One region of the Streptomyces sp. NPDC057616 genome, then DNA from elsewhere that is predicted to be linked to it. Evidence: riboswitches for the same ligand, from Rfam matches in the RefSeq annotation. Region 1 holds a riboswitch; each other region holds the start of a gene.
The links. A riboswitch is a leader RNA that binds a small molecule or an ion and turns the genes downstream of it on or off. The one in region 1 is predicted to bind cyclic di-AMP.
Positions count from the first base shown of each region.

Region 2: it holds a riboswitch for cyclic di-AMP, as region 1 does, so the genes downstream of both, ACFU97_RS34470 (transglycosylase SLT domain-containing protein) here and ACFU97_RS32025 (transglycosylase family protein) in region 1, are expected to answer to the same signal.
Region 3: it holds a riboswitch for cyclic di-AMP, as region 1 does, so the genes downstream of both, ACFU97_RS40140 (M23 family metallopeptidase) here and ACFU97_RS32025 (transglycosylase family protein) in region 1, are expected to answer to the same signal.

Region 1 is NZ_JBHVGU010000030.1:43,171-52,984, reverse strand. It holds gene ACFU97_RS32055 (protein kinase) at 1-917, shown strand, start outside; gene ACFU97_RS32050 (glycoside hydrolase domain-containing protein) at 1,043-1,870, shown strand; gene ACFU97_RS32045 (SurA N-terminal domain-containing protein) at 2,027-2,677, shown strand; gene ACFU97_RS32040 (nucleoside triphosphate pyrophosphohydrolase) at 2,734-3,735, shown strand; gene ACFU97_RS32035 (cytochrome P450) at 3,722-4,960, opposite strand; gene ACFU97_RS32030 (transglycosylase family protein) at 5,164-6,147, shown strand; cyclic di-AMP (ydaO/yuaA leader) riboswitch at 6,343-6,512, shown strand; gene ACFU97_RS32025 (transglycosylase family protein) at 6,516-7,184, shown strand; gene eno (phosphopyruvate hydratase) at 7,494-8,780, shown strand; gene ACFU97_RS32015 (septum formation initiator family protein) at 8,902-9,378, shown strand; partial or broken gene ACFU97_RS32010 (DUF501 domain-containing protein) at 9,446-9,814, shown strand, end outside.
Region 2 is NZ_JBHVGU010000034.1:92,870-102,683, forward strand. It holds gene ACFU97_RS34440 (GntR family transcriptional regulator) at 1-174, opposite strand, end outside; gene ACFU97_RS34445 (M56 family metallopeptidase) at 346-1,287, opposite strand; gene fahA (fumarylacetoacetase) at 1,759-2,994, opposite strand; gene ACFU97_RS34455 (ATP-grasp domain-containing protein) at 3,234-4,481, shown strand; gene ACFU97_RS34460 (FAD-dependent oxidoreductase) at 4,551-5,753, shown strand; gene ACFU97_RS34465 (HAD family hydrolase) at 5,886-6,692, shown strand; gene ACFU97_RS34470 (transglycosylase SLT domain-containing protein) at 6,699-7,181, opposite strand; cyclic di-AMP (ydaO/yuaA leader) riboswitch at 7,186-7,391, opposite strand; gene ACFU97_RS34475 (polyprenyl synthetase family protein) at 8,089-9,099, shown strand; gene ACFU97_RS34480 (CHRD domain-containing protein) at 9,255-9,814, shown strand, end outside.
Region 3 is NZ_JBHVGU010000049.1:18,792-28,605, reverse strand. It holds gene ACFU97_RS40180 (DEAD/DEAH box helicase) at 1-484, shown strand, start outside; gene ACFU97_RS40175 (amino acid permease) at 626-2,173, shown strand; tRNA gene ACFU97_RS40170 (tRNA-Lys) at 2,273-2,345, shown strand; gene ACFU97_RS40165 (hypothetical protein) at 2,542-2,946, shown strand; gene ribA (GTP cyclohydrolase II) at 2,954-3,595, opposite strand; gene ACFU97_RS40155 (MarR family winged helix-turn-helix transcriptional regulator) at 3,703-4,218, opposite strand; gene ACFU97_RS40150 (dihydrofolate reductase family protein) at 4,282-5,415, shown strand; tRNA gene ACFU97_RS40145 (tRNA-Met) at 5,465-5,538, shown strand; cyclic di-AMP (ydaO/yuaA leader) riboswitch at 5,847-6,004, shown strand; gene ACFU97_RS40140 (M23 family metallopeptidase) at 6,016-7,038, shown strand; gene ACFU97_RS40135 (aldo/keto reductase) at 7,193-8,143, shown strand; gene ACFU97_RS40130 (PrsW family intramembrane metalloprotease) at 8,162-9,481, opposite strand; gene trmB (tRNA (guanosine(46)-N7)-methyltransferase TrmB) at 9,553-9,814, opposite strand, start outside.

The DNA.
Region 1 (9,814 bases):
TGCACGAACTCCTCAGCGGCGACGTCCCGTTCGCGGGCTCGACGGCGCTCGGTGTGCTGCACCGGCACCTGTACGAGCCGCCGGTGCCCGTGCGCCGGCTGCGCCCCGAGGTGCCCGAGGCCCTCGAGGCGCTCGTGCTGCGGCTGCTCGCCAAGGACCCGCTGCACCGCCCGGCCTCCGCGCAGGAGGTCTACGAGCACCTGGAGCTGCTCCTGCCCGCGCGCGGGACGCCCACGGGCGCGCCGCTGGACCCCACGCGTCCCTTCCTGCGTCCGCACGCACCCTGGCCGGATCGCGCCCGCACGCCCGCGCCCCAGCCCGCCCCGGTCGCACCGGCGGTGGAGAAGGCCGAGAAGCCGGACGTCGCCCGTGCCGTCGACGAGGTCAAGCGCCTGCTGGGCGAGGGCCGCATCACCCAGGCCGTCGACATCCTCGGCGCGATCCTGCCCGCCGCCGCCGAACAGCACGGCGAGCACTCGCCGGTGGTCCGCACGCTGCGCAAGCAGTACGCCGCGACCCTCATGGACGACGGCCAGTACCGCCGCGCGCTGCCCGAGCTGCGCCGCCTCGCCGACGAGCGCGCCGCCGAGGCCGGCCAGGCCGACCCCCAGTCGCTCCGCTTCCGCTACGAGGCCGCCCAGTGCCTGGAGTCCCTGGGCGAACCGGCGGCCGCTTTGGCCGAGTACCGCGCGCTGCTGCCGTACTACGAGAACCAGTACGTGGCCGGCGACCCCGAGCTCTCCCACGACGTCCGCCGCCGCATCGGCCTGCTGCTGCTCGCCCTCGGCGACCGCCCGGCCGCCCACGACACCCTGGCCCGCCTGCTGATGGACGTGGAGCGACTGCGCGGCCCCGGCCACCCGCTCGCGGTGGAGGTCCGCCGGACGCTGCAGTGGCTGGGACAGGTGCGCGGCTAGGTTTTGCCGTTCCCTGGGGGACTCTTGTGATCTTCAGGGGTTTGCGTTTCCCGAACGCTTGACCGGCGCGGGATAGGTTGCGGTTCGTTTTCGCCGCGCAACGCACAACCAGGGGTGGGGTATTCATGGCCGGGCATCGGCAGTCGAAGAAGCGCAGATACATCACGTGGGGCGCCGCTGGTGCCGCCGTCGTCGCCGGAGCCGGGCTCGCCGCGCAGTCCTCCATGGCCGCCACCACCTGGCCCGCGCAGAAGACCTACACCGGCCGCGCCTTCGACACCTGCGCCGCGCCCTCCCTCTCCGCCATGAAGGCGTGGCACGGCGGCCTCTACGGCGCCGCCGCCGTCTACGTCGGCGGGAAGAACCGCGGCTGCTCGCAGCCCAACCTCACCGCCTCCTGGGTGAAGTCGGTCGCCACGGCCGGCTGGAAGCTCATCCCGATCTACGTCGGCGCGCAGCCGCCCTGCCAGTCCGGCTCCAACCCGGAGAAGCTCACCGCCACCACGGCCTCCACGCTGGGCAGGAGCGACGCCGACGACGCCGTCTCGAAGGCCTCGGCGCTCGGCATGAAGGCCGGCAGCCCGATCTACCTGGACATGGAGTCGTACGACATCACGAACACGTCGTGCAACAACGCCGTGCTCACCTATGTCCGCGCCTTCGACAAGGAGCTGCGCGTCAAGGTGTACCGCGCGGGCTACTACGGCTTCACCAGCTCCAGCGCCAAGGCGATCGCCAACGCCACCGACAAGACGGACCTGCCGGGCAACCTCTGGTACGCGCTGTGGGACAAGCAGAACACCACGACCGCGGACTGGCCGTTCGGCGCGACCCAGTTCACGGACCACAGCCGCGGCCACCAGTACCTGGTCAACAGCAAGGAGACGCGCAACGGCTACACGATCACCGTGGACCGCGACGCCTGGGACGGGCCGGTGGCCATCACGGGCTGACGCCCGCACGCGCGCGTGCACGCGTCGGGGGAGGGGACGGTGCCCGAAGTCGCGGTGAATCGTTGGTCGAATGGGTTGGCCAGAGCCTGGCCGCTGCATACCATCGATCACCGCAAGACTTTGTGCACCGTCGCACAATCTCCTCGGGAGGCTTCCTTGCACCGCCGCCGTCGCTCCGCGCTCGTCCTCACCGCCGCGATCGCCGCCGCGGCTCCCCTGCTCACCGCATGCGGAAGCGACGCGCATCCCGGCGCGGCCGCCGTGGTCGGCGGACAGCGGATCACCGTGGCACAGCTGGAGAACCGGGTGAACGAGGTGCGCACGGCGCAGCGCGCGGCCGTCAAGGACGACGCCCAGTACCAGCAGGCCGTCTCGCAGACCAGCTCCCTGACCCGCGACACCCTGCACAGCATGGTGCTCGACCGGGTGCTGCACCGGGCCGCCCAGGACGCGGACATCACGGTCACGCCCAAGGAGATCCAGCAGATGCGCACCGGCCTGGAACAGCAGGTCGGCGGCGCCAAGGCGCTCGAGACGGCCTGGCTCCAGCAGTACGGCGTCGCGCCCGGCCGCCTGGACGACAACCTCCGCCTCCAGCTGGAGGCGCAGAAGCTCGCGCAGAGCCTTGGCACCGACACCAGCAAGCCGCCCTTCTGGAACGCCCTGTCCAAGGCGTCCAAGGAGCTGCACGTCGACCTGAACCCGCGCTACGGCGCCTGGGACGTCCAGCAGAGCAGCCGCGTCGACGCCAAGACGCCATGGGTGCGCGAGGTCACGACGACCGGGACGCAGCAGCAGCCGGCGTAACCCCCTGCCTGTGGACAACCCGCGGTGCGGTCGGTGGCGTGGGTTACGTTCGGATCGTGCACGCAACCAGCTCCGCGGAGTCTCCCGGCCGCATCGTCCTGCTCACCACCAGCCACCGAGTCGCACCCGGCCTGCTGTCCTGGCCCGCCTGGCAGGCCCTGCACGCCGCCGACCGCGTGCTGTGCGCGGACGGCGCGCATCCGCAGCTGCCGTATCTGCGCGAGGCCGGCATAGCGGTCGCCGAGGACGCGCCCACCGCCGAGGAGCTGGTCGGCGCGTGCGAGGGCGGGCACACGGTCGTGGTCGTGGCGACGGGCGAGGGCGAGCCCGCGCTCACCGACGGCCTGGCGCGCCTCGCGGGCTCCGGTCGCGTGCGGATGCCGGAGCTGGAGCTGCTCCCCGCCTCCTACGACCTGCCGGGCGCCCGCCTGCTCGACCTCGTCCAGGTCATGGACCGCATCCGCGCCGAGTGCCCGTGGTCCTCCCGCCAGACCCACAAGGGCCTGGCGAAGTACGGCATCGAGGAGGCCTACGAACTCGTCGAGGCGATCGAGGACGGCGACCGCGACGAACTGCGCGAGGAGCTCGGCGACGTCCTGCTCCAGGTGGTCTTCCACTCCCGTATCGCCGAGGAGGACCCGGACGCGCCCTTCTCCGTCGACGACGTCGCCGCCGGCATCGTCGCCAAGCTCATCCACCGCCACCCCCATGTCTTCGGGGACGAGACCGCCTCGACGCCCGAGGAGGTCAAGGAGCACTGGCTGCGCACCAAGGCGGTGGAGAAGCAGCGCACCTCGGTCACCGAGGGCGTCCCCCTGGGCCAGCCGGGCCTGGCCCTCGCCGCGAAGCTGGCCTCCCGTACCCGGACGGCGGGCCTGGACGTCCCCCTGCCCCGGTCCGAGGGCATCGGCTACGAGCTGCTGGCCCTGGCGGTCCGCGCCGAGTCCGAGGGCGTGGACCCGGAGGCGGCACTGCGCGCGGCGGCCCGCGCCTACCGCGACGCGATCAGGCGGACCGAGGACGGCGCCCGCCGGGACGGGCCCGTCAGCCAGGGGTGAAGCGCACGGGCAGCTCCCGCAGCCCTCGCATGATGAGCCCGCCGCGCCAGCGCAGGTCGGCCGGGTCGGCGGCGAGTTCGAGGTCGGGCAGGCGGCGCAGCAGCGTCTCCAGCGCGGTCCGGGCCTCCAGCCGGGCCAGGGGGGCGCCGAGGCAGTAGTGGATGCCGTGGCCGTAGCCGAGGTGCTGGTTGTCGCGGCGGGCCAGGTCGAGGGTGTCCGGCCCGGTGAAGCGGGCCGGGTCGCGGTCCGCCGCCGCGAGGACGACCAGCACGGGGTCGCCGGTGGCGATGGACTGCCCGCCGATGGTGAGGGGTTCGGTGGCGAAGCGCCAGGTGGCCAGCTCCACGGGGCCGTCGTAGCGGAGCAGTTCCTCCAGGCCGGTGTCCAGCAGTTCCGTCTCGCCCCGCTCGACGGACTCCTGGAGCAGGGCCCGCTGCCCGGGGTTGCGCAGCAGCGCGTACATGCCGTTGCCGATGAGGTTGATGGTCGTCTCGAAGCCGGCGAACAGGAGCACGAAGCACATCGCGGCGGCCTCGTTCTCGGTGAGGTGCTCGCCGTGGTCGGAGGCGCGGATGAGGCCGGAGATCAGGTCCTCGCCGAGGTCGCCGCGCTTGCGGTGGATGAGCTCCGCGAGATAGCCGCGGATCTTCTTCACCGAGCGGGCGACCCCGCCGCGCGGTCCGCCGCCGTGCCGGATCATCATCCCCGCCCAGTCCCGGAAGTCGTCCTGGTCCTCGCGCGGCACCCCGAGCAGGTCGCAGATGGCGTGGATGGGCAGGGGGAAGGCGAACTCGTGGATCAGGTCGGCCTCGCCCCGCGCCGCGAACCGGTCGATGAGGTCGTCCGTCAACTCCTGCACCCGGGGCGTGAACTCGGCCACCCGGCGCGGGGTGAACGCCTTGGAGACGAGACGGCGCAGCCGGGTGTGGTCCGGCGGGTCGATGTTGAGCAGATGCGTCATCAGGTTGGCGCTGCGCTCGCCCGGGATGCCGGTCCGGCTCTTGCCCTGCGCGTCCTCGGCGTGGTGGTCGGGGTTCTTCGACAGCCGCCCGTCGGCGAGCGCCTGACGTGCGTCGGCGTAGCGGGTGACCAGCCACGCCTCGACCCCGCTGGGCAGCTTCGTCCGGTGGACGGGGGAGTGCTCGCGCAGCCAGGCGTAGGCCGGATAAGGGTCCGAGGCGAACTCCCAGGTGAAGAGTTCGGGTGCGGAGTTCGGGACGTTCACGGCACGACGGTATCGGGACCGGCCGGCGCTCGCGCCGCCGCCTTGAACCGGTCAAAGATGACACGCCTTCAACTATGTGATCTTCACGTGATCTACGCGGCATTAACTTGTGACAAGTGATCGTCAGCCGATACGTTCACCCACCAGTGCGCTGCCCAGATCCTGCGCCGCGCCGGTCAATGCTGTCTCCGAAAGGCCTCTGCATGCTCTCCGGGAACGGTCGACACCGTCGCCCCCGTCAGGCTCCCGCCATCATCGTCGCGGCCGGGGTGACCGGCTCCGCGATCGCCATCCCGCTGCTCGCCGCATCCGGCGCGAGCGCCGCCGACGGCGGCAGCACCTGGGACAAGGTGGCGCAGTGCGAGACCGGCGGAGCCTGGAGCCAGGACAGCGGCAACGGTCTCTACGGCGGCCTGCAGCTGAGCCAGGACGACTGGGACAAGTACGGCGGTCTCGACTACGCGACCCGGCCCGACCTCGCCAGCCGCAACCAGCAGATAGCCGTCGCCCAGAAGGTCCTGGCGGACCAGGGCGTGGGCGCGTTCCGCACCTGCGGCCTGACCACCGGGCTGAGCAAGGACTCCGACTCGGCGGACATCGACACCGGGGTGCTGGGCGGCGGCAGTGACTCGTCCGACTCCGGCGACTCCGGCAGCTCCTTCGGTCTGTCCAACTCCTCGGGCAACTCCTCGTCCGACTCCTCCGGTGAGTCGTCTTCGTCGGATTCGTCCGGCGGTTCCCTCCTGGACTCGTCCTCCAGCCCGTCCCCCTCGACCTCCACCGACAAGACGGACAACTCGGCCGAATCTACTGCATCTGCCTCGCCGTCCGACTCCCCGTCCCGTCGCGTCCCGAGCGCCTCGCAGGGGGGCGAAAGCTCCCCCACCGAGCGGGCGAAGACGGACGACTCGGACAACTCGCAGCAGTCCGCGGGCTCTTGGAGTCTGGTCGACACCGGTGCGCTCGGCAGCGGCCGTCATCGCGGCGCGAGCGCCGACGAGACCGAGACCGACGGCCACGCGGCCGGCACCTACACCGTCCGCGCCGGCGACACCCTCGCGTCCATCGCCGACTCCCGTGACGTGCGCGGCGGATGGCGCGCGCTCTACGACGCGAACAAGAAGGCCATCGGCAGCGACCCGAACCAGATCTCGGCCGGTCAGACCCTGCGTCTCGGTAGCGAATAGGGCGAAAATTAACGGGAGTTCACGTCACATTTCGCCGCGGAATGTCCGGTTTGGTGAAAGTGTGGGATGAGTCTCAGAAGCCCTGATCGTCTTTGAATTTCCGCGGATCGCGTGTCTACGGTCTACACCGCTCGTCAACACGAGCCCCGTCTGCCGCAACGCCGAATCCTGCCAGCGGCCGTACGGGAACAGTCGTCGCGTCATGCGCCGTAGGCAGGAGCGGGGGACCCAAGGTAAGTGCCCCACCGGGAAGTTGCCGGTGGCGGCTTGGGGTGTAGCCGTGCCGAGCGAGAGCGAGGCACGACCGGGCAACTCAACCGGCCCGAACCCGACAGCTCACCTCGCAGGCGTCGGTGAGGGGATCAACCATGCTGTTTTCCCGCCAGGGCAAGCACCGTCGTCCTTCCAAGGCCACCAGGGCCGCCGCGTTCGCCGGCCTCACCGGTGTCGCCATCGCCGCCCCGCTGATGGCAGCGGGCAACGCCTCCGCCGCGACCGCCTCCGAGTGGGACAAGGTCGCCCAGTGCGAGTCGGGCGGCAACTGGTCCATCAACACCGGCAACGGCTACTACGGCGGTCTGCAGTTCTCCGCCTCCACCTGGGCCGCGTACGGCGGCACCGCCTACGCCCCGCAGGCCAACCAGGCCAGCAAGGCGCAGCAGATAGCCGTCGCCGAGAAGGTTCTCGCCGCCCAGGGCAAGGGCGCCTGGCCGGTCTGCGGCACGGGCCTGTCCGGCGCCGCCTACAACGGCGCCGCCGCCTCGAAGCCGAGCACCACCACCCACTCCGAGTCGCAGGCCGCCTCCCGCTCCTCCGAGCGCCCGGCCGCGAAGTCGCAGAAGACCGTCACCACCCCGACCGGCAAGAAGGTCAAGAAGGGCGACGGCGAGTACAAGGTCGTCAAGGGCGACACCCTGAGCTCCATCGCCACCAAGCACCACGTGGCCGGCGGCTGGTCGAAGCTGTTCAAGCTGAACAAGGACATCGTCCAGGACGCCAACCTGATCTACCCGGGCCAGCAGCTGCACCTCAAGTGACAGCGGGCCGGTAGCCGGACCACAGCGCCCTGACAGCCGTGTCCTCCAGCATGGAGGACACGTGAGGGGCCGCCCCCGTCCCCACGGTCTCCCCGCCTCGGTGCGTGTTCCCCCGTACGCACCGGGGCGGGGTTCTTTCGTGCGCGTGCGCGCGTGCTTTCGTGCGGGTTTTTGTTCCGTTCGGAAACAATTTACTCTCGGTTCTGCTCAAGGGGTGGGCGACCGGCTGGCCGATCGGCCCCGGGCGGTTAGGCTCGTCTCGCAGAGCCACCGCGCTACTGCCGTAGCCGCGTCACATCCATGAAGGAGATGCTCGTGCCGTCCATCGACGTCGTCGTAGCCCGGGAAATCCTGGACTCCCGAGGCAACCCCACGGTCGAGGTCGAGGTCGGCCTCGACGACGGCAGCACGGGTCGTGCCGCCGTCCCGTCCGGCGCCTCCACGGGCGCCTTCGAGGCCATCGAGCTCCGCGACGGCGACCCCAACCGCTACCAGGGCAAGGGTGTCGAGAAGGCCGTCCTCGCCGTGATCGAGCAGATCGGCCCGGAGCTGGTCGGCTACGACGCCACCGAGCAGCGCCTGATCGACCAGGCGATGTTCGACCTGGACGCCACCGACAACAAGGGCTCGCTCGGCGCCAACGCCATCCTCGGCGTCTCCCTGGCCGTCGCCCACGCCGCCTCCGAGGCCAGCGACCTCCCGCTCTTCCGCTACCTCGGCGGCCCGAACGCGCACCTGCTCCCCGTGCCGATGATGAACATCCTGAACGGCGGCTCGCACGCCGACTCCAACGTGGACATCCAGGAGTTCATGATCGCCCCGATCGGCGCGGAGTCCTTCTCCGAGGCGCTGCGCTGGGGCACCGAGGTCTACCACACCCTCAAGAAGGTGCTGAAGAGCAAGGGCCTGGCCACCGGCCTCGGCGACGAGGGCGGCTTCGCCCCGAACCTCGGCTCCAACCGCGAGGCCCTGGACCTCATCCTCGAGGCCATCAAGGAAGCCGGTTACGCCCCCGGCGAGCAGATCGCCCTCGCGCTCGACGTCGCCGCCTCCGAGTTCTACAAGGACGGCAAGTACCTCTTCGAGGGCAAGGAGCGCTCCGCCGCCGAGATGACGGAGTACTACGAGGAGCTCGTGGCGGCCTACCCGCTCGTCTCCGTCGAGGACCCGCTGTTCGAGGACGACTGGGCCGGCTGGAAGGTCCTCACCGACAAGCTGGGCGACAAGGTGCAGATCGTCGGCGACGACCTGTTCGTCACCAACCCGGAGCGCCTGGCCCGCGGCATCGACGACGGCGCCGCCAACGCACTGCTCGTCAAGGTCAACCAGATCGGCTCGCTGACCGAGACCCTGGACGCCGTGGAGCTGGCCCAGCGCAACGGCTTCAAGTGCATGATGTCCCACCGCTCCGGCGAGACCGAGGACGTCACCATCGCCGACCTCGCCGTCGCCACCAACTGCGGCCAGATCAAGACCGGCGCCCCGGCCCGCTCCGAGCGCGTCGCCAAGTACAACCAGCTGCTGCGCATCGAGGAGATCCTCGACGACGCCGCGGTCTACGCGGGCCGCAGCGCCTTCCCCCGCTTCAAGGGCTGACCAACTTCGGGGGTCCTTCGGGACCCTTCGGAGTCAAGCCCTCGCCAGTCGTACGTACGTCCCCGTACCGGTCCCGTACCGTGTGCGGGGACGTACGCACGTGTGACCGGGAGGCGGGGACATGGCCGTGAAGGACCGGGACCGGTTCTCGACCGCGACCAGGATCAAGCTGCTCGGCGAGCAGACGGCGGCCCGTGTCTACCGCTCCCAGACCAAGCGGCAGGCCCGCCGCTCGCGGCTGACCGGTCGCGCGGCCCTGCTCGCCCTGGTCGTGTGCTCGCTGGTCGTGGCCCTCGCCTATCCCATAAGGCAGTACGTCTCCCAGCGCTCCCAGATCGCCGACCTCCAGCGCCAGAAGCAGCAGGCCCGGGAGCGGGTCGAGCAGCTGCGCGACCTCAAGGCGCGCTGGCAGGACGACTCCTACGCCGAGCAGCAGATCCGGCAGCGGCTGCACTATGTGATGCCGGGCGAGACCGGCTACATCGTCATCGACCCCAACGCGGCCAAGCAGTCGCGGTCCGAACTGGGGGCGGCCGACCGCCCCTGGTACACCAACGTCTGGGACGACGTCGACAAGTCGGACGCCGCCGGCCGGTGACCCGACGCCTCCGACCGGTGCGCCGGCGCCCTCGCCGGTGAACCGCTGAACAAGCAGAAAGACAGGCATGGAAACGCCCCCGCCGCCCACCCCGCGCACCGAGCCCACCGCCGCGGACGTCGACGCCTTCAAGCAGCAGCTCGGGCGGCCGCCGCGCGGGCTGCGCGCCATCGCGCACCGCTGCCCGTGCGGGCAGCCGGACGTCGTCGAGACCGCGCCGCGGCTGCCCGACGGCACGCCCTTCCCGACGACGTACTACCTGACCTGTCCGCGCGCCGCCTCCGCGATCGGCACGCTGGAGGCCAACGGCGTCATGAAGGAGATGACCGAACGGCTGCAGACCGACCCGGAGCTGGCCGCCGCCTACCGCGCCGCGCACGAGGACTACATCGCCCGCCGCGACGCCATCGAGGTCCTGGAGGGCTTCCCGAGCGCG
Region 2 (9,814 bases), on a different contig from region 1:
GGCCGTCTCGTGGGGGAGGGTGCCGTCCGGGAAGCCGCCGGCCAGGAGCTGGTGGCGGAGCAGGTCGGCGAGCTGCCTGGCCTGGTCGGCGCGCAGCCGGCGCCGCGCGCGGTGGGCGGCGACGGTGGTCGCGCCCTGGCCGGCGTGGTCTCGGATGCGGTCGCTGGGTGGCATGTCTCGAACCATACCGAGTCGGTAGGGAAAGGAGTGTTGCAGTGGTGTTGCGCCACCTGCCGAGGTGTCAGGCGCGACTCTGACCTGGGGAAACGACACTGCGAGGGCAAGATCTGCCACAACTGGGGTAGCGCGTGACGATCCCTGCGAGCGGAGCGGCGGTCCGGCCGCTCAGCCCAGTGCCGTCAGCCCCGGTGCGAACATGATCAGCAGCGGGAGCAGGGGTACCAGCGCGGCTACCGTCGTGGTCAGGGCGCGGTGCCGGCGGCCGAGCCGTGGCGGGGGCTGGAGAAGGCGGTCGACCCGTTCGCCGAGGAGCCGGTGGCTGGAGGCGCAGGACAGGACGCCGCGGTGCTGGTTCAGCTCGATCAAAGCCAGCGCGGTGGTGAGGTGGCCGCACCGGCGCGAGGCCGTGTCGTCCGCCGCCAGCTCCACCAGCCGGTGCGTCTGCTCGCAGAAGTGGGCGAACAGCGGCACCCGGGGAAAGCCCGTGGCCAGCGCGCTCGACAGGTGCAGCAGCCAGTCGTGGTGGGCTCGGGCGTGGTCGCGCTCGTGGGTGAGGACGGCGTCGAGCTGGTGGTCGGTGAGCCGGTGCAGCGCGCCCGTGGTGACGACGAGCTGGGGCGGGTGGCCCGGCATCCACCAGGCGTCGGGGTACTCGTCCTCCAGCACCAGCAGCGGACCACGCGCCGCCTCCTCCAGGCCCGCGGGCAGTTCGGGGGCGCGTTCGCGCAGGTGGGCCCGGGTCTGGCCGCGGCGTCGGCGGGCCTCGACGAGTTCCCGGGCGAGCATCGCCGTCGTCCAGGCGGCGCCGCAGGCCAGCAGCAGCGTGAGGGCGGTGGCCCAGGCGGGGGCGGCGGTCAGGTCGTAGGCCGCGGTCACGGCCGGGGGCGCCGGTGCGAAGACGTGGTCGCGGAAGGTGTGGAAGACGGCGGCCGCGCCGAGCACCAGCGCCGTCAGACAGCACAGCAGGACGGTGGCGACCAGGCACTGCCACACCCACAGCGCGACCACGGGTTCCCGCTCGGGCCAGGCCGCCCGCACCAGCGCACGCGGAACGGGCACGGCGGCCGTGAGGGCGACGAAGCTCAGCAGGAGCAGGCAGACGGTCATGCCACGGTCTCCGGATCCTGGTCGGAGGAGGGGCGGTGCGGAGGGGTGATGCGGTGGGGTGGTGCGTGGGGTGATGCAGGGGGTGGTGCGGCTCGGCGCGCGGGGCGCCCGCCGCCAGTATGACGGCGAACGGCGCGGGAGTCAGGAGACGAAGACCATCCCGTACGTCCCGTGCGACCCCCGTCACGCCCTGCAACTCCGGGCCGCCTCAACGCCCTTGCCATGATCGGCCACCGGGTCCGGCGCACGCACCGCACCCGCCCGCTCCTCCCGCCGGACTCGCGCCCGCGCACGCGCCGCGAACTCCCCGCTCACACCCGCCCGCTCACCCAGGCCCGCACCCGCGGCCCGGCCCGCGCTCACGACCGCGGACCGGTCACGCTCCGTCCACCAACTCCTGGGAACGACAACCCGCCCGCTCCGTCGGTCGACGCGCTCACTTCCGCGGACGCGGCCTCCGAGGGGGGATGCTCACTCCCGTGGGCGCGCCCCCGCCACGATCCGGCCGCTCACCTCGCCCAGGCCCACCCGGACCCCGCCCGGGCCGGGTGCCCAGGCCGAGAGCGTGACGACGTCGCCGTCCTCCAGGAACGTCCGCTTGCCGTCGGGGAGTTCGAGGGGGTCGCGGCCGTTCCAGGTCAGCTCCAGCAGGGACCCGCGCTGGGCCGGCCCCGTACCGCTCACCGTGCCCGAGCCGTAGAGGTCGCCGGTGCGCAGGGAGGCGCCGTTCACCGTCATGTGGGCGAGCTGCTGCGCGGCCGTCCAGTACATGGTGGAGAAGGGCGGCTCGGAGATGACGTGGCCGTTGAGCGCGACGGAGATGCGCAGGTCGTAGCCGCCGGGCTCGGCGTCGGCGTCCTCGGTGTCGTCCAGGTAGGGCAGCAGCGGGTGCGTGCGCTCCGGCGGTGCCACGCGCGCGTCCTCCAGCGCGTCCAGCGGGGTGATCCAGGCCGACACCGACGTGGCGAAGGACTTGCCGAGGAACGGGCCGAGGGGCACGTACTCCCAGGCCTGGATGTCGCGCGCGGACCAGTCGTTGAGCAGGCACAGCCCGAAGACGTGCTCCCGGAAGTCGCCGAGCGCCACCGGCGTGCCCTGCGGCGAGGGCACGCCCACCACGAAGCCGACCTCGGCCTCGATGTCCAGGCGGACGGACGGCCCGAAGACGGGTGCCGCGTCGGCCGGGGCCTTGCGCTGCCCGGACGGCCGTACGACGTCGGTGCCCGACACCACGACCGTGCCGGACCGCCCGTGGTAGCCGATCGGCAGGTGCTTCCAGTTCGGCGTCAGCGAGTCCGCCGCGTCCGGGCGGAAGATCTGGCCGACGTTGCGGGCGTGGTGCTCGGACGCGTAGAAGTCGACGTAGTCCGCGACCTCGAACGGCAGGTGCAGCGTCACCGAGGACAGCGGGTGCAGGAAGGGGGCGACGGCCTCCTGGTGCGCCGGCACCGTCACCCACGCCGTCAGCGCGCGCCGCACGTCCGACCAGGCGGTGCGGCCCGCGGCGAGGAGCGGGCCGAGCGAGGGCCGGGCGAGCAGGGAGGCGTACGGCGAGCCGAGCGCGTGCGCCGCCGCGCCCGCGTCGAGGACGTGGTCGCCGAGCCGGACGCCCACGCTCCGCTCCGCCGGATCGCCGAGCGAGAAGACGCCGTAGGGGAGGTTGTGGGGTCCGAAGGGGTCGCCCTCGGGGACATCGAAGGGGGGCATGGGGTGGCTGCCTCACTCTCACCAGGTCGCGAGCGTTCTGTCACGGGCCGTCATGTGGCCGGGCCACACGTTACGGCCGAGTCGCCCCCTTGGGCAGTGTCTAAAGAGTTTGCAATGTCCGAATTGGCCTTGTCGGAGGCCCCAATTCCGGCTTAGCGTCCTTTGGGGGACACGGACGGGGTGGGTCCGGTCCGTAGGGGGGACGCGTGGGGGGACCCGTGGCCAGGAGCAGCGGCAGTGTGCCTTTTGACGCCGACCGTGATGTGCCCGGCCTGATCGTCAAGATCGGCGGCTATCCGCTGCACCACGGCGGGGTCGGCGCGATCCGCAGTCTGGGCCGCCTCGGCGTGCCCATGTACGCGATCACCGAGGACCGCTACACACCCGCCGCCTCCTCCCGTTATCTCAAGAAGGCCTTCGTCTGGCCGACCACCGGCACGGAGGCCCCCGAGCACCTCGTGGAAGGACTGATCCGGATCGGCCGCCGCATCGGCCGTCCCACCGTCCTCGTCCCGACCGACGAGGAGGCGGCCGTCCTGATCGCCGAGCACCAGGACGCGCTCGCCGGCCGCTTTCTCTTCCCGCCCGTCGACCCCGGCCTGCCGCGCCGCCTCGCGAGCAAGCAGGGCCTGCACGAGCTGTGCGTGGAGCACGGCATCCCGAGCCCGACAGCCGCGTTCCCGCAGTCGTACGACGACATCGTGACCTTCGCCGAGAAGGCCCGCTTCCCGGTGGTGGCCAAGAACCGGGAGGCGTTCCTGCGGCGCCGGCAGCCGGCCGTGAACGGCACCACGCGGATCGCCACCCGCGACGGCCTGCTGCGGCTCGCCCGCGACTGGGGCGAGCACCCCGGCGTGATCCTCCAGGAGTACCTGCCCAGGGAGGAGGCGGAGGACTGGATCGTGCACGCCTACTTCGACCAGGACTCCACCCCGCTCGCCATGTTCACGGGCGTGAAGGTGCGCTCCTGGCCGCCGCACGCGGGCATGACGGCGAACGCGTACGTCGTCGACAATCCGGAACTCGCGGACCTCGCCGCGCGTTTCATCAAGCAGATCGGCTTCACCGGCGTCATCGATCTCGACCTGCGCTTCGACCGGCGCGACGGACGGTACAAGCTCCTCGACTTCAACCCGCGCATGGGCGCCCAGTTCCGGCTCTTCGAGAACGAGTCGGGGGTGGACGTGGTCCGCGCCATGCATCTGAATCTGACCGGCCGCACCGTTCCGGAGGGGGAACAGCGCGCCGGCCACCGGTACATCGTGGAGAACATCGACCTGCCCGCCCTGCTCGCCTACCGCCGCAGCGGCTACACGACGCCGCACGCACCGGCGCGTGCCAGCGGGACGGAGCTGGCCTGGCTCGCGGGTGACGACCCGCTGCCGTTCCTCACGATGCTGGCGCGCTTCGTGCGGCCCGGCGCGAAGCACCTGTATCAGCTGTGGCGGACCAACCGCCGCGGCAGCGGCACCGGTTCGAGCAGCTGACCGAGCAGACCCGACCAGCTGCGCGAGCCGGACACGAAGTGGCGAAGTGACGTCCTGGGGAGGGACTTCGTGAGGCATCCGGTTGCAGTCATCGGCGCCGGGCCGTTCGGCCTGTCGACCGCCGCCCATCTCAAGGGCCGTGGCATCCCGGTCCGCGTCTTCGGCGACCCCATGGTCAGCTGGCGCGACCACATGCCCGCGGGCATGCTCCTGAAGTCGACCCCGGTCGCCTCCAGCATCGACGCCCCCCAGCGGGGCCACCGCCTCGCCGACTACTGCGACGCCGCCGGCATCAAGCGGCTGGTCACGGACGAGGACATCATCCCGATCGAGACCTTCATCGGCTACGGCGAGTGGTTCCGGGACCGGCTCGTGCCCGAACTGGAGCAGGTGCGGGTCGTCTCCGTGGACCGGCACAAGAGCGGCGGCTTCGAACTGAAGCTGGACTCGGGGGAGTTGTTCACCGCCCGCGCGGTCGTCGTGGCGACCGGCCTGTCCGGCCTGGCGCACCTGCCGGCGGAGCTCGCCGCGGCCGTCCCGGAGGGACCGGCACCCACGGGCCCGGTCTCCCACAGCTCCCAGGAGCACGACCTCACCCGCTACGCCGGCAAGGACCTGATCGTCGTCGGCGCCGGGCAGTCCGCGCTGGAGACGGCGGCGCTGGCGGCCGAGGCAGGCGCGCAGGTCCGGGTGGTCTCCCGCGGCCGCGGCAAGGTCGCCTTCGGGGCGCCGCCGTGGCAGCAGCCGAGGCTGCGCCCCGAGTCGCCCTTCGGCCGCGCCTGGTCCCTGTGGGCGCTCAGCTACTACCCGCACCCCTACCGCCACCTGCCGGCCGGGACCCGCCACTACCTGGTGCGCCGTGTGCTCGGCCCGCTCGGCGCGTGGTGGCTGCGCGATCGTTTCGAGGGGAAGGTGCAGGTCAGCGAGGTCGAGCGGATCGTGCGGGCAGACACGTCCGACGGCAGCCCGAGGCTGACGGTCCGCACGCACGCGGGCCGCCCCGAGGAGCTGTCCGCGGACCATGTGATCGCGGCCACCGGCTACCGGGTCGACATCGCGGCGATGGACTTCCTCGGGCACGAGCTGCGCACCCGTCTGGCGGTCAGCCGGGGCACGCCCCGGCTGGGCGCGGGATACGTCTCCTCGGAGCCGGGTCTGTACTTCACCGGCCTGCCGGCGGCGGCGTCGTACGGCCCGGTGATGCGTTTCGTGTGCGGCACGGAGTTCGCCTCGCCGAGGCTGACCGCGCACCTGGCGTCGGCTCATGGGTAGACCGGGGCCCGGGAGACCGGGCGAGGACGAAGGACCGGCCGGGGCGCGGGAGTTGGGTGGGCGGCGCGGCGGGTACCGTGGTCGTCCGGTTCGCGATGAGTCGGTGGCGCGTCCGGTCCGTATTCTCTGATCATGGCCGCACCCACCGCATATGCACTCATCGCCACCGACCTGGACGGCACGCTGCTGAGAGGCGACGACACGCTGTCCGACCGGTCCCTCGCCGCGCTCGCGCGGGTGGCCGAGGCCGGCGCCCGGCACCTGGTCGTGACGGGCCGCCCGGCCCCCAGAGTGCGGCCGCTCCTCGACATCCTGGGCAGCACGGGGCTCGCGGTGTGCGGACAGGGCGCGCAGGTGTACGACGCCGGCGCGGACCGTCTGCTGTGGTCCGTCACGCTGGACCGGGAGCTGGCGGAGACGGCCCTCGGCAAGATCGAGGCGGAGGTGGGACAGGTGTACGCGGCCGTCGACCAGGACGGCGTGGACGGGCTCACGCTGATCGAGCCCGGCTACCTGATGCCGCACCCCACGCTGCCGGCCGTACGGGTCGACCGGCGCGACGACCTGTGGTGCGCGCCCATCAGCAAGGTGCTGCTGCGCCATCCCGACCTGTCCGACGACGAGTTGGCGGCGACGGCGCGCTCGGTGGTGGGCTCACTGGCCACGGTCACCATGTCGGGACCCGGAACCGTCGAACTCCAGCCATGCGGCATCACCAAGGCGACCGGTCTCGCCCTGGCCGCCGCGCACCTGGGGCTCGGGTCGCTGGAGACGATCGCCTTCGGCGACATGCCCAACGACATCCCGATGTTCGACTGGGCGGCGCACGGCGTCGCCATGGCCAACGCCCATCCGGAACTCAAGGCGGTGGCCGACGAGGTCACCTTGTCGAACGAGGACGACGGCATCGCCGTCGTCCTCGAGCGACTGCTGTGGTAGGAGCCTTTAGTAGGCGCCGTAGACGTTGTCGATCGACCCGTAGCGCGCGGCCGCGTACTTGCAGGCGGCGGTGATGTTGGCGACCGGGTCGTACGGGTTCATCAGCGTGCCGGGCACGTGGTAGGCGAGGAAGGTCGGGTCGATGACCTGGAGCAGACCCTTGGAGGGCGTGCCGGCGAGCGCGTTCGAGTCCCAATTGTTGATGGCGGCGGGGTTGCCCGAGGACTCGCGCATGATGTTGCGGTAGATGCCGTCGTACGAGCCGGGGATGCCGTGCTGCGCCATGACCTGCAGGGAGGCCCGGATCCAGCCGTCGAGGTTGTCGGTGTAGCCCATGGAGGTCGCGGTGAGCGTCGTCGGCGTGGCCGCCGAGGCGCTGGTGGCGCCGATGACCGGCAGGGCGAGGACGGCGGCACCGGTGCCGAGGACGGCGAGCTTGCGGGCCAGGCGGGAGTTCTTGGGACGACGGTGCTGAGCGGCAGCGGACATGGGGGATTCCTCTCCGGCGCCTGCGAGGTGAGCTGTCGGGTTCGGGCGGGAGCGGCCCGGCCGCGCGGCCTTGCGGCGGCGCGGCTTCACCCCGAGCCGGTCCGGGGCAATGCCCGGTCCGGCGACTTACCTGGGTCCCCCGCTCCTGCCGTGCGAGTGAGTTGGTCGATGGGTCGGCCGGGCTGCGGCAGGATTCGGCGTCTGCCCGACTGGCCGGGAACGTATGCGAGAGCACATGTCCGGAACAAGTGCCGGATTCACAGACCATGCCTATTGACCTTGGTCTGAGGTTTATGGGGCACTTGATCCTTTGCTGCTGCCAATCCTCAACTCGTATGCGGACGACGGAAGAACGGAGGCAGCTGATGGACCGTCGGGCCGAGGGTCGACGTGACCCAACTCACTGGCATCCGCAAGAGTGGCAAATCGGGCAATGGGGCCAACTCATGTTCAAACAGCCGCCCGTGAGGAACGCCGGCCTCAAGTCCGTTGGCAGGGACCCTTTTCGGCCTAGGGGCAGATCGCTCATTGAAGGCGAAAAACGGACGAATCAGGGTCGGTGATCTTCGGTCGCAGGATTGCATGTCCGCCGGGGCGGAACCCCACATGTGGTGCAGATCGTTCCCATGGCGGCCGTCCTCTGGAGGGGTGATGTCACGAGCGTCTACGGGACACGGGCCGCCGCCTCCCGCCGGACCGGCCGGCACGCCGATAGACAAGTCGATAGATATCCACTCATATGAGGCGATCAAAAACATAGCGGTCGTGATCCGATACCGCCCGTGGTGGACGGGTGGGCGGCATGGGTGATCGAAAGGTGACCGGATACGCTGACTTGAGTGATGGCAGCGACCTATCGACAAACCGCGTGAACCGCAGGTAGACACCAGCAGACAGGAGACCCCTCGTGACCGTCGTCGGGCCGTTCGGGCTGAGCGTGCGGGACCAGGCTCTGGAAGCCGATGTCCAGGCCGGATTGGCGGCTGTCGAGGAGGGTTTGCTCGAAGCCACCAAGAGTGAGGTCCCCTTCATCACGGAGGCCGCCCAGCACCTGGTGCGGGCGGGTGGCAAGCGGTTCCGCCCCTTGCTGGTGATGCTCGCCGCGCAGTTCGGCGACCCGTACGCGCCGGGTGTCGTGCCCTCGGCCGTGGTGGTGGAGCTGACCCACCTGGCGACGCTGTACCACGACGACGTGATGGACGAGGCCGCCGTGCGGCGCGGCGTGGACAGCGCCAACGCCCGCTGGGGCAACTCGGTCGCGGTCCTCACCGGCGACTTCCTCTTCGCGCGGGCCTCGCACATCCTGGCCGACCTCGGGCCCGAGGCGGTCCGGGTGCAGGCCGAGGCGTTCGAGCGGCTGGTCACCGGGCAGATCCTGGAGACGGCGGGGCCGCAGGACGGGCGGGACCCGGTCGATCACTACCTGGACGTGCTGGGCGGCAAGACCGGCTCGCTGGTGGCCGTCTCCTGCCGCTTCGGGGCGATGATGTCGGGCGCCGACGAGACGGTCGTGGACGTGCTGACGCAGTACGGCGAGCGGCTGGGCGTCGCCTTCCAGCTGGCGGACGACGTGCTGGACATCGCGTCCGAGTCGCGCGAGTCCGGCAAGACACCGGGGACCGACCTGCGCGAGGGCATCCCCACCCTGCCCGTGCTGCGGCTGCGGGAGCGGGCGGCGCGGCTGGGGCTGGCCGAGGACATCGCCCTGTGCGAGCTGCTGGACTCCGACCTGAGCGATGACGCGCGCCTCGAGGAGGCGCTGGCCGGGCTGCGGGCGCACCCCGCGCTGGAGCAGGCCCGCCGCGACACCGTGCGCTATGCCGAGGACGCCCGCGCCGCGCTGGCCCCGCTGACGGAGTGCGACGCGAAGCTGGCGCTGATGGAGATGTGCGACGCGGTGGTGCACCGGGCCGGCTGAGCCGTCCCCGGCGGCGCAGGACACCGTCCACCCGAGTTGTGATACAGGTCACAACTCTGGACTGAGTCCAATCTGAGATCCCTTCCGTAGTCATACACAGAAGGCCGACGCAGGGGGTGTCGGCCGGCCTACGGGGAGAAAACAACATCATGGGCATGAATACGACGTTTTCGAAGCGCCGTAAGAGCCTGATCGTCACCGCTGTCGCGGTGGCCGCCGCCGGCGGTGTCGCCGCCGCGGTGATTCCCGCCTTCGCCGCCTCGGGCGCCCGCGCCGACCACGCGGGGCACGCCGGCGGCATGGGCGGGGAGAGCATCGTGAGCCAGAGCGGGACCGTGTCCGGTGGCACCGGGGGAACCCTCCTCGCCACCAGCCTCCGGGGAGCCAACGAGGTTCCCGTCGCGGGCGGACCGGCCGTCGGGGACAAGGACGGCGCCGCACTGGAGTTCATCAAGGTGAAGGGGGACAAGGTGTCCGTGGCCGTGACCTGGCGCGGCACCGGCAGGCCCACCATGCTCCACATCCACCAGGGCGCCAAGGGCACCAACGGCGGCGTCAAGGTCGACTTCACCGGCCTGCTGAAGGACAGCAGGCGGCACAGCGTCGTCGGGACCGTGAAGGTCGGCGACCCCGGCCTGCTCGCGGCCCTGACCTCCGACCCCGGTTCGTTCTACGCCAACCTGCACACCGCCGAGTTTCCCGGCGGGGCCGTCCG
Region 3 (9,814 bases), on a different contig from region 1:
GCAGGCTCCGTCGTCGTACGAGCGTCGTGAGCGCCGGGACAACGACCGTGGCGGCTTCCGCCGCGACGACCGCCGTGACGATCGCGGTGGGCGTTCCTACGAGCGCCGGGACAACGACCGCGGCGGCTTCCGCCGTGACGACCGTCCGGCCGGCCGTTCCTTCGACCGCCGTGACGACCGTGGCGGCCGTTCCTTCGAGCGTCGCGACGACCGTGGTGGCCGTGGCTTCGAGCGCCGGGACAACGACCGTGGCGGCTTCCGCCGCGACGACCGTCCGGCCGGCCGTTCCTTCGAGCGCCGTGACGACCGTGGCGGCCACCGCGGCAGCGACCGTCCCTTCAACCGGGACCGCCGTGACGACCGCCCCGGTTTCCGCTCCGGCGGCCACGACCGCCCCTACGGCCGTCGTGACGACCACCGTGGTACCGGCTCCGGCTCCTACGGCCGCCGGGACGACAAGCCGCGCTGGAAGCGCAACGGCTGACGCCTGACGCACAGTTGAGGAAGGGCCCGTACGACTCCGGTCGTACGGGCCCTTCGGCGTTCCGGCGGCGGCGAAGACTTTTGGCCACAGCACGTACTCCGTGGCGCATGTCACGCCCCCGGTGAGGGAATCGCTGGGGACATGACAGATGACGCCAAGGTGAGTGGGCTGTCTGACGAAGAGCGGCTGGCCCAGCTCGGCTACACGCAGGTTCTCGCCCGCCGCATGTCGGCGTTCTCCAACTACGCGGTCTCGTTCACGATCATCTCGGTCCTGTCGGGCTGCCTGACGCTGTATCTGTTCGGCATGAACACCGGCGGCCCGGCGGTGATCACCTGGGGCTGGATCGCCGTAGGCCTGATGACGCTGTTCGTCGGGCTGTCGATGGCCGAGATCTGCTCGGCCTACCCGACCTCCGCGGGCCTGTACTTCTGGGCGCACCGGCTCGCGCCGCCGCGGTCCGCGGCCGCCTGGGCGTGGTTCACGGGCTGGTTCAACGTGCTCGGCCAGGTGGCGGTGACCGCGGGCATCGACTTCGGCGCGGCGTCCTTCCTCGGCGCGTACCTGAACCTGCAGTTCGGCTTCGAGGTGACGCCGGGGCGCACGATCCTGCTCTTCGCCGGGATCCTGGTGCTGCACGGCCTGCTGAACACCTTCGGGGTGCGGATCGTCGCCCTGCTCAACAGCGTGAGCGTGTGGTGGCACGTGCTGGGCGTGGGCGTGATCGTCGGCGCGCTGGCCTTCGTGCCGGACCACCACCAGTCGGCGTCCTTCGTGTTCACGAAGTTCGTGAACAACACCGGCTGGGGGAGCGGGGTGTACGTCGTGCTGCTGGGCCTGCTCATGGCGCAGTACACCTTCACCGGCTACGACGCCTCCGCCCATATGACGGAGGAGACGCACGACGCCTCGACGGCCGGCCCTAAGGGCATCGTCCGCTCCATCTGGACCTCGTGGATCGCCGGCTTCGTGCTGCTGCTCGGCTTCACCTTCGCCATCCAGTCCTACGACAAGGAGCTCGCGTCGCCGACCGGCGCACCGCCCGCGCAGATCCTGCTGGACGCGCTGGGCGCGACGGCGGGCAAGCTCCTGCTGCTGGTCGTGGTGGGCGCGCAGCTGTTCTGCGGGATGGCGTCGGTGACGGCCAACAGCCGCATGATCTACGCCTTTTCACGCGACGGCGCCCTGCCGTTCTCCCATGTGTGGCACACGGTGAGCCCGCGCACCCGCACGCCGGTGGCGGCGGTGTGGCTGGCCGCGGCGGGCGCCCTGGTCCTCGGCCTGCCGTACCTCATCAACTACACCGCCTACGCCGCGGTGACCTCGGTCGCCGTGATCGGCCTCTACATCGCCTACGTCATCCCGACGCTCCTGCGGCTGGTCAAGGGCGAGGCCTTCGAGCGCGGGCCCTGGCATCTGGGGCGCTGGTCGCGGCTGATCGGGATCGTCTCGGTGACCTGGGTGGGCGCCATCACGATCCTCTTCATGCTGCCGCAGGTCTCGCCGGTCACCGGGGAGAGCTTCAACTACGCCCCGGTCGCCGTGCTCGTCGTCCTCGGCTTCGCCTGGGTGTGGTGGCTGGCGTCGGCCCGGCACTGGTTCCTCAACCCCGAGCATCAGCGCACCCGGGCCCGTGAGGCGTCCCGCGCGGGGGCCTCCGCCGCCACCCCGGAAAAGGTGGATCCCTGACGCTCCGGCCCGATCTTCACCGCCGCCACGGCCGTGTCCCCGATACCCGATCGGAGTCCCGGCCGTGTCCGGCTATGCTCGGGGAGGCAACATCGCCAAGGGCCCTTAGCTCAATTGGCAGAGCAGTGGACTTTTAATCCATTGGTTGTGGGTTCGAGTCCCACAGGGCCTACCGGTGTCGGTCGGGGCACGACCCGCGACCACCCACAGCGCCCGGGACGGCTTCGGCCGGCCCGGGCGCTGTCCTCTTCCCGCTCCGGCCCCGCCTGCTTTCGTCGCACTCCGGGCCGGCGGCCGGCTACTTAAGTCGCGGGGTTCGCGCCCGAGCGACGACGCGCGGGGACCGCGCCCGGTGCCAGGCTGGGCTCATGAGCGAGAACGAGACCGTCAGGGCCGCCGGCGACTACGTGGGCGCCACCGCCGAGGAGCTGAGCCGGAAGACCACCGCGGACAAGATGGCCGGCGGGGTCAGCCAGAAGGCGCTGTTCCTGCGCCGCGGCAGGATCTCCCTGAACGACGAGCGGCTGGTGCTCGGCGGCTGGGGCGAGAGCGGGGACCTGGTGCTGAGCCGGGCGGACATCACCTCGGTGGACGTCAGGTTCACCGACCTCTACGGCCGTTTCGTCGGGGGCCTGCTGAACGCGGGCAAGCCGCTGATCCTGGACACCGTGCCCGCCGGGGAGATCTACCTGCTGATCGACCGCAAGGAGTTCATGGAGACCACGGACGACCGCGCCTGGGCCGCACGTCTCACGGCGTGGCTGGGCCGGTGAGCCCCCGTCAGCCGGCGTTGAGCTCCGTCAACTGGCCGAGCGGCAGCGTGTGCTGGGTCTGGAGCACCTTGGCGCGCAGATAGCGGACGTTGTGGGCCGTGGTGAAGACGCCGGTGGGGACGCGGTCGCGGACGTCGATGCCGAGGTCGCGCAGCTGGCCCGCCTTGTCGGGGTTGTTGGAGAGCAGGTCGAGGGCGTCGATGCCGAGGGCCCGCAGCATCTGCGCGGCCGCCGTGTAGTCGCGGTCGTCCTCGGGCAGGCCGAGGGCGGCGTTCGCCTCGTAGGTGTCGAGGCCCTGGTCCTGGAGGGCGTAGGCGTCCAGCTTGTTGTAGAGGCCGATGCCGCGGCCCTCCTGGCGCAGGTAGAGCAGCACCCCGCCGCGGTCCGCGATCCGCTCGACCGCCTCGCGCAGCTGGGGGCCGCAGTCGCAGCGGGCCGAGCCGAACACGTCGCCCGTCAGGCACTCGGAATGCAGGCGGACCAGAGGCGTTGTACCGGGGGCCGGGTCGCCGAGCACGACGGCCACGTGCTCCTGGCCGTCGGTCAGGCCGTGGAAGGTGACCAGTTCGGCGTCGACGCTGTAGCCGTCCTGGAAGCGCAGCGGTACCCGGACACGGGCGCGCGTCGTGGCGGCGGGGAAGTCGGGCATGCGGGGTCTCCCGGGTCCGGTCGGTATCTGCTTCAGATTTGAAGCAGATCTACGGTGCAGGACACTACCTCTGCTTTAAATTTGAAGCAACAGAATTGCGGCGCAGCTCACGAACAAGAGCCGGAGGAGCGGCGCCGCCACGGGACGTCCTCCGCGGCGGGGCGCTCCTCGTCGCTCTCCAGCGCCGTGACGATCCCCGAGAAGATGTCCTCCAGCTGTTCCACCTGCTGCGGGGTCAGCCGGTCGAAGAGCAGGGAGCGTACGGTCTCCACATGTCCCGGCGCCGTCCGCTCCAGCACGGCCATCCCCTCGTCCGTCAGTGTGGCGAAGCTGCTGCGCTTGTCCGATGTGCAGTCCTCGCGGCGGACCAGGCCGTCCTTCTCCAGCCGGGTCACGGCGTACGTCAGTCGGCTGCGGGTGATCTTCGACCGCTCGGCCAGGTCGGTCATGCGCAGGCTGCGCCCGGGCACCTCGGAGAGGTTGGCCAGGATGGAGTAGTACAGGTGCGGCATGCCGGCGTCCTGCTGGAGCTGCCGGTCGATCGCGTCCTCCAGGAGGTGCGTCGCGGCGATGTACGCGCGCCAGGCGCGCTGCTCCTTGGAGGTGAGCCAGCGAGTCGTCATACCCCCAGTGTAGGTTTGTTTCAAACTTGAACCAAGCGGTCCGTCCGAGAGTGAGCGCGTCCGATGCCGTACCCCCACGTCCTGCTGTCCGCCGCCGTCTCGCTCGACGGCTACCTCGACGACACCGGCCCCGACCGCCTCCTGCTCTCCAGCCCCGCCGACTTCGACCGCGTGGACGAGGTGCGGGCGTCGGTCGACGCGATCCTGATCGGCGCCGGCACCATCCGCGCCGACAATCCGCGGCTGCTGGTGAACTCCCCGGAGCGCCGGGCCGCGCGGATCGCGGCGGGGCGGCCGGAGTACCCCCTCAAGGTCACCGTCAGCGGTTCCGGCGAGCTGGACCCCGGCGCCAGGTTCTGGCACACCGGCGGCGACAAGCTCCTGTGCACCACCGACAAGGGCGCCGAGCGGGCCCGCGCGCTGGGCCTCGCCGCCGACGTCGTCGCGCTCGGCCCCGACCTCGACTGGCGCACGCTCCTCGCGCATCTGCACGACGAGCGCGGCGTACGGCGCCTGATGGTCGAGGGCGGCGGCACCGTCCACACCCAGCTGCTCCAGCAGGGCCTCGCCGACGAACTCCAGCTCGTCCTCGCCCCGCTCTTCGTGGGCGACCCGGACGCGCCCCGCCTCTTCGGCCCCGGCGCCTACCAGGGCGGCCGCCTGCGCCTCACGGAGACGCGGCACATCGAGGACGTCGTCTTCATGCGCTACGAGCCCACCGCCCCCGGCGCCGGCCCGCTGCCCACCGCCGCCGACCACCACTGGCTGGCCCTCGCCTGCGAGCTGGCGGCCCTGTGCCCGCCCTCCCGCACGGCCTTCAGCGTGGGCGCGCTGATCGTCGCCGCCGACGGCACGGAGCTCGCCCGCGGCCACTCACGCGAGGGCGGCGACCCCGTCGTGCACGCCGAGGAGGCGGCCCTGGCCAAGCTCGACCCGGCCGATCCGAGGCTCGCGTCGGCCACGGTCTACAGCAGCCTGGAGCCCTGCACCCAGCGTGCCTCCCGGCCTAAACCGTGCGCCCGGCTGATCCTCGACGCGGGCGTACGGCGAGTGGTCACGGCCTGGCGGGAGCCCGACACCTTCGTCGCGGGCGCGGACGGCAGCGGCCTGCTGGCGGCCCGGGGCGTCGAGGTCGTCGTACTGGCGGAGCACGAGGAGCAGGCCAAGGCGCCCAACCGTCATCTGCCGGGCTTCTGAGCCGTGGCGTCGGCGGTCCCGCGGATGGCGTATGCTGGTGTCACACCGACGCGGGGTGGAGCAGCTCGGTAGCTCGCTGGGCTCATAACCCAGAGGTCGCAGGTTCAAATCCTGTCCCCGCTACTCAAGGCCCAGGGCCGGAATCCGGAAACGGATTCCGGCCCTGGGTGTTTCCGGCGCGCATGGCCGTCACCGGGCCCTCGTCACCTGCGGTGACCGTCCGACCGCTTTCCGCATAACGACTGACACACCGTCAGAACGGGCGGGGTTTCCGGGGCGAGGCCAACTCGCCCGTTTTTCGCCTCTCTTGGCCCGTACGTCCAGGCCAAAAAGCATTAATGATCAAGCAGAACAGCTTGGAATCGGCACCCCGGGTCTATTAACGTTCGATAACGCAGCGCGGTCGTCCCAGCCGTCACAAGAGGCGGCTCCGTGCGCACGCGCCGAATCCCGCAAGGGAACCGGGGAACCACCACCCAGGGGTGAATCGCGCGGATGCCGTCGTGGAGCCACGACCGGTATACGCGCGTAGGAGACCTTCCTGCTCCGAACCCGTCAGCTAACCCGGTAGGCGAGAAGGAAGGAAAGGAGCGCGCCCACGTGGCGTCCAACCCGCCTGCCCCGGCACCGTTCGTGCCGAGCACCGAGCCCTTCGGCTTCCCCGGCCCCCGCTCCGACGAGGGTCCGTGGGAGGAGTGGAACCCCACCGAGGACTCCGTCGCCCCGGTCCGCGGCCGGCACCGTGTCGCCAAGCAGCGCGGCGGCGGACTCGCCCGCAGCTCCACGGTCCTCGGCGTCGGCGTCATAGCCGCCGTCGGCGCGGGCGGTATGGCCAGCGCCAACACCGGCAAGCCCCCGGTCTCCATCTCCATGCCCGACCTGGGCTCCGTGGGCCACATGTTCGGCGGCTCCGCCGAGACGCCCAAGGGTTCGGCCACCGCGCTCAGCACCGTCGGCGTGAGCACCGAGGACACCGAGCAGGGCGCCCGGGACGCCGGTCAGGCGCTGCGCGACCGCATCATGGCGCAGGCCGAGAGCCAGCAGGTCCAGGTCGACAGCAAGGCCCAGTCCGTCACCGAGGCGGCCCTCGCCAAGCAGGTCGACGACGCCGCCGCCAAGGCGGAGAAGGAGGCCGCGGCCAAGGCCGCCGCCGCCAAGGAGAAGGCCGAGGCGGAGGCCAAGAAGGCCGCCGAGGCCGCGCGCCTGGCCGAACTGGCCAAGCAGTACAAGCTCCCGGTCGTGTCGTACACGATCACCGGCACCTTCGGGCAGCCCGGCTCCATGTGGTCCTCCGGTTACCACACGGGCCTCGACTTCGCCGCCCCCACGGGCACGCCCATCAAGGCCGTCCACAGCGGCACCGTCACCGAGGCCGGCTGGGCCGGCTCGTACGGCTACCGCACGATCGTGACCCTCGACGACGGCACCGAGCTGTGGTTCTGCCACCAGTCGTCGATCAGTGTGAGCGTGGGCCAGAAGGTCAGCACGGGCGAGGTCATCGGCCGCGTCGGCGCCACCGGCAACGTCACCGGCCCGCACCTGCACCTCGAGGTCCACCCGAACGGCCAGGCCGAGGGCATCGACCCGATGACCTGGCTGCGCGGCAAGGGCCTCACCCCTTGATCCACGCCGGGACCCCGGTGGTCCTGGCGGCTTCCCCCCGACGTCAGGGCCGCCGGCGGACGCGCGCGCGTCCGCCGCGCACCCCGTCCCGGTTTACGTGATCTTTGCGGCACCGGCGGAATGGGCCGCTCCGGCGCCGTCGTTGACGTCCAGCATGACGTCTCCTTCTCTGCGCAAGCTCGGCTCCTCCGGCCTCGAGGTCTTCCCGCTCTGCCTCGGCGGCAATGTCTTCGGCTGGACCGCCGACGAGGCCGCTTCCTTCGCCGTGCTCGACGCCTACGCGGCCGCCGGCGGCAACTTCCTCGACACCGCCGACTCCTACTCGGCGTGGATCGACGGCAACCAGGGCGGCGAGTCGGAGACGATCATCGGCCGGTGGGTCAGGGCGCGCGGCAACCGCGACGACGTGGTCATCGCGACCAAGGTCAGCCAGCACCCCGAGTTCCCGGGCCTGACGGCCGCCAACATCAAGGCCGCCGCGGACGCCTCCCTGCGCCGCCTGGGCACCGACCACATCGACCTCTACTACACGCACTTCGACAAGCCCGAGGTGCCGGTCGAGGAGATCGTCGGCGCGCTCGACGAGCTGGTGCGGGCCGGCAAGGTGCGGCACATCGCCGCCTCCAACATCTCGCCCGAACGGCTGCGCGCGTCCCTGGAGTTCTCCGACCGCGAGGGCCTGGCCAAGTACGTGGCGCTGCAGCCCCACTACAACCTGGTCTCGCGCGACACCTACGAGGGCGAGCTCCAGGACGTGGCCGCGCGCTACGGCCTCGCGGCCGTCCCGTACTACGCCCTGGCCGCCGGCTTCCTCACCGGCAAGTACCGGCCCGGCACCACGGTCGACAGCGCGCGGGCGGGCCGGGTGGCGCAGTACCTGGACAGCGAGCGGGGGCGGCGGGTGCTGACCGCGCTCGACGAGATCGCCCAGGCGCACGGTGCCGCGGTGCCCACGGTCGCCCTGGCCTGGCTCGCCGCCCGGCCGACGGTCGCCGCGCCGATCGCGTCCGCCCGCACGGTGGAGCAGCTGCCGGCCCTGCTGGCGGTGGCGGAGCTGACCCTCACGGACGCCGAGCTCGCCCGGCTGACGCGGGCGTCGGCCTGATCACCCGGCCGGGCCGCCCTACGACTGGTACGGGTTGTACGCGGGATTCGGGATCGCCGGGTACCCGTACACCCCGTACACCGGCCAGGGCGGCGCGACCACGGGCACCGCGGGTGCCGTCGCGCGCGCCGCGTAGTCGAGCGCCGGGCGGGCCACCTCGCGGCGCCGCCACAGCTCGTACAGCAACTCCCGTTCCCTGACGACGAAGTCCGCGCCGGCGCGGCCGTGGCGCCCCCGGTGCCGCAGGAAGGCCAGGGAGGTCGCGTACGCCTCGTACTGGGTGACCTGGCGCGCGGCCGGCCTGCCGCCGTAGTGGGCGGCGTAGTCACGGGCCAGCCGTCGGGCCCGCATCGAGCCGAGGGCGAAGGGCTCGGCGGGCGAGAGCCAGCCGGCGACGGCGTAGGCGGGCAGTTCCTCGCGCACGGTGCGCAGTTCGCGCTGGCGCGTCCAGATCACCAGCCAGGTCAGCAGGCCGAACGCCGGGACCATGAAGGCGGCGTAGACGGCGAAGAAGCCGTACTCGCCGAAGGTCGACGAGCCGTTCCAGATGGCGTGCATGCCCATCGCGAGCAGCAGGCCGGAGAGCGGGACGAGGACCCGCCGCAGATGCTGGCGCTCCGAGGCGACCGCGGCGAGGCCGAAGCCGATTCCGGTCAGCACGGTGAAGAGCGGGTGCGCGAACGGCGACATGACGATGCGCACGAAGAACGTCGCCGCCGTGACGGAGGCGATGCCGCTCTCGCCGGTGAGCTGGTCGGTGCCGAAGGCGGTGCCCAGATAGAGGATGTTCTCGGTGAACGCGAAGCCGGTGGCGGTGACCCCGGCTATGACGACGCCGTCGACGATCCCGGTGAAGTCCCGTCTGCGGAACAGGAAGACCAGCAGGACGGCTGCCGCCTTCGCCGACTCCTCGACGATGGGCGCTATCACCGTCGCGCCGAGGGTGTCGGCGCTGGACGGGTCGGCCGTCGCCGTCGCTATCCACTTCGTGGCGAAGCTGTTGGCGACGATCGCTATAAGCGCCGCCGCGCAAGCCCCCCAGGCGAAGGCGAACAGCAGGTTGCGCCAGGGGCCGGGGGCGACCCGGTCGAGCCAGCGGAAGGCGGCCACGAGCAGGGGCACGGGCAGCACCGCCAGCCCCAGCCCCACCAGGAACCCCTCGGTGCCGGTCTGCTGGCGCACCAGGGCCAGGATGACGAGCCCGGAAAGGGCGAGAAGAGTGCTGAGGGCGCCGTACCGCACCCATCTGCGCTGCCACCAGTGCGCATGCCTGAGGGCACCACCGGCCGGGCCGCCGGACTGCGGCGGATGCGTCGGGTACGGGGGACTGCTGGCCACGGCATTGACCCTAACGAGGCAGGGCGCCGCCCGCGACGGTACGTCGGATTGCCCGTGCGGCCGCAGGGGGTTCAGGCGCCGGTGGGGGGCTGGTTGCGATGCTGTACGCGACGGAAGAGCAGGTCGTTCACGACATGTCCCTTCTCCAGACCCTGGCCCTCGAAACGGGTCAGCGGCCGGAAGTCGGGACGCGGCGCGAAACCGCCGTCCGCCTGTGTGTTCTCGAACGCCGGGTGCGCGTCCAGCACCTCGAGCATCTGTTCGGCGTACGGCTCCCAGTCGGTCGCGCAGTGCACGATGCCGCCGGGTCTGACACGGGTCGCCACGAGGTCG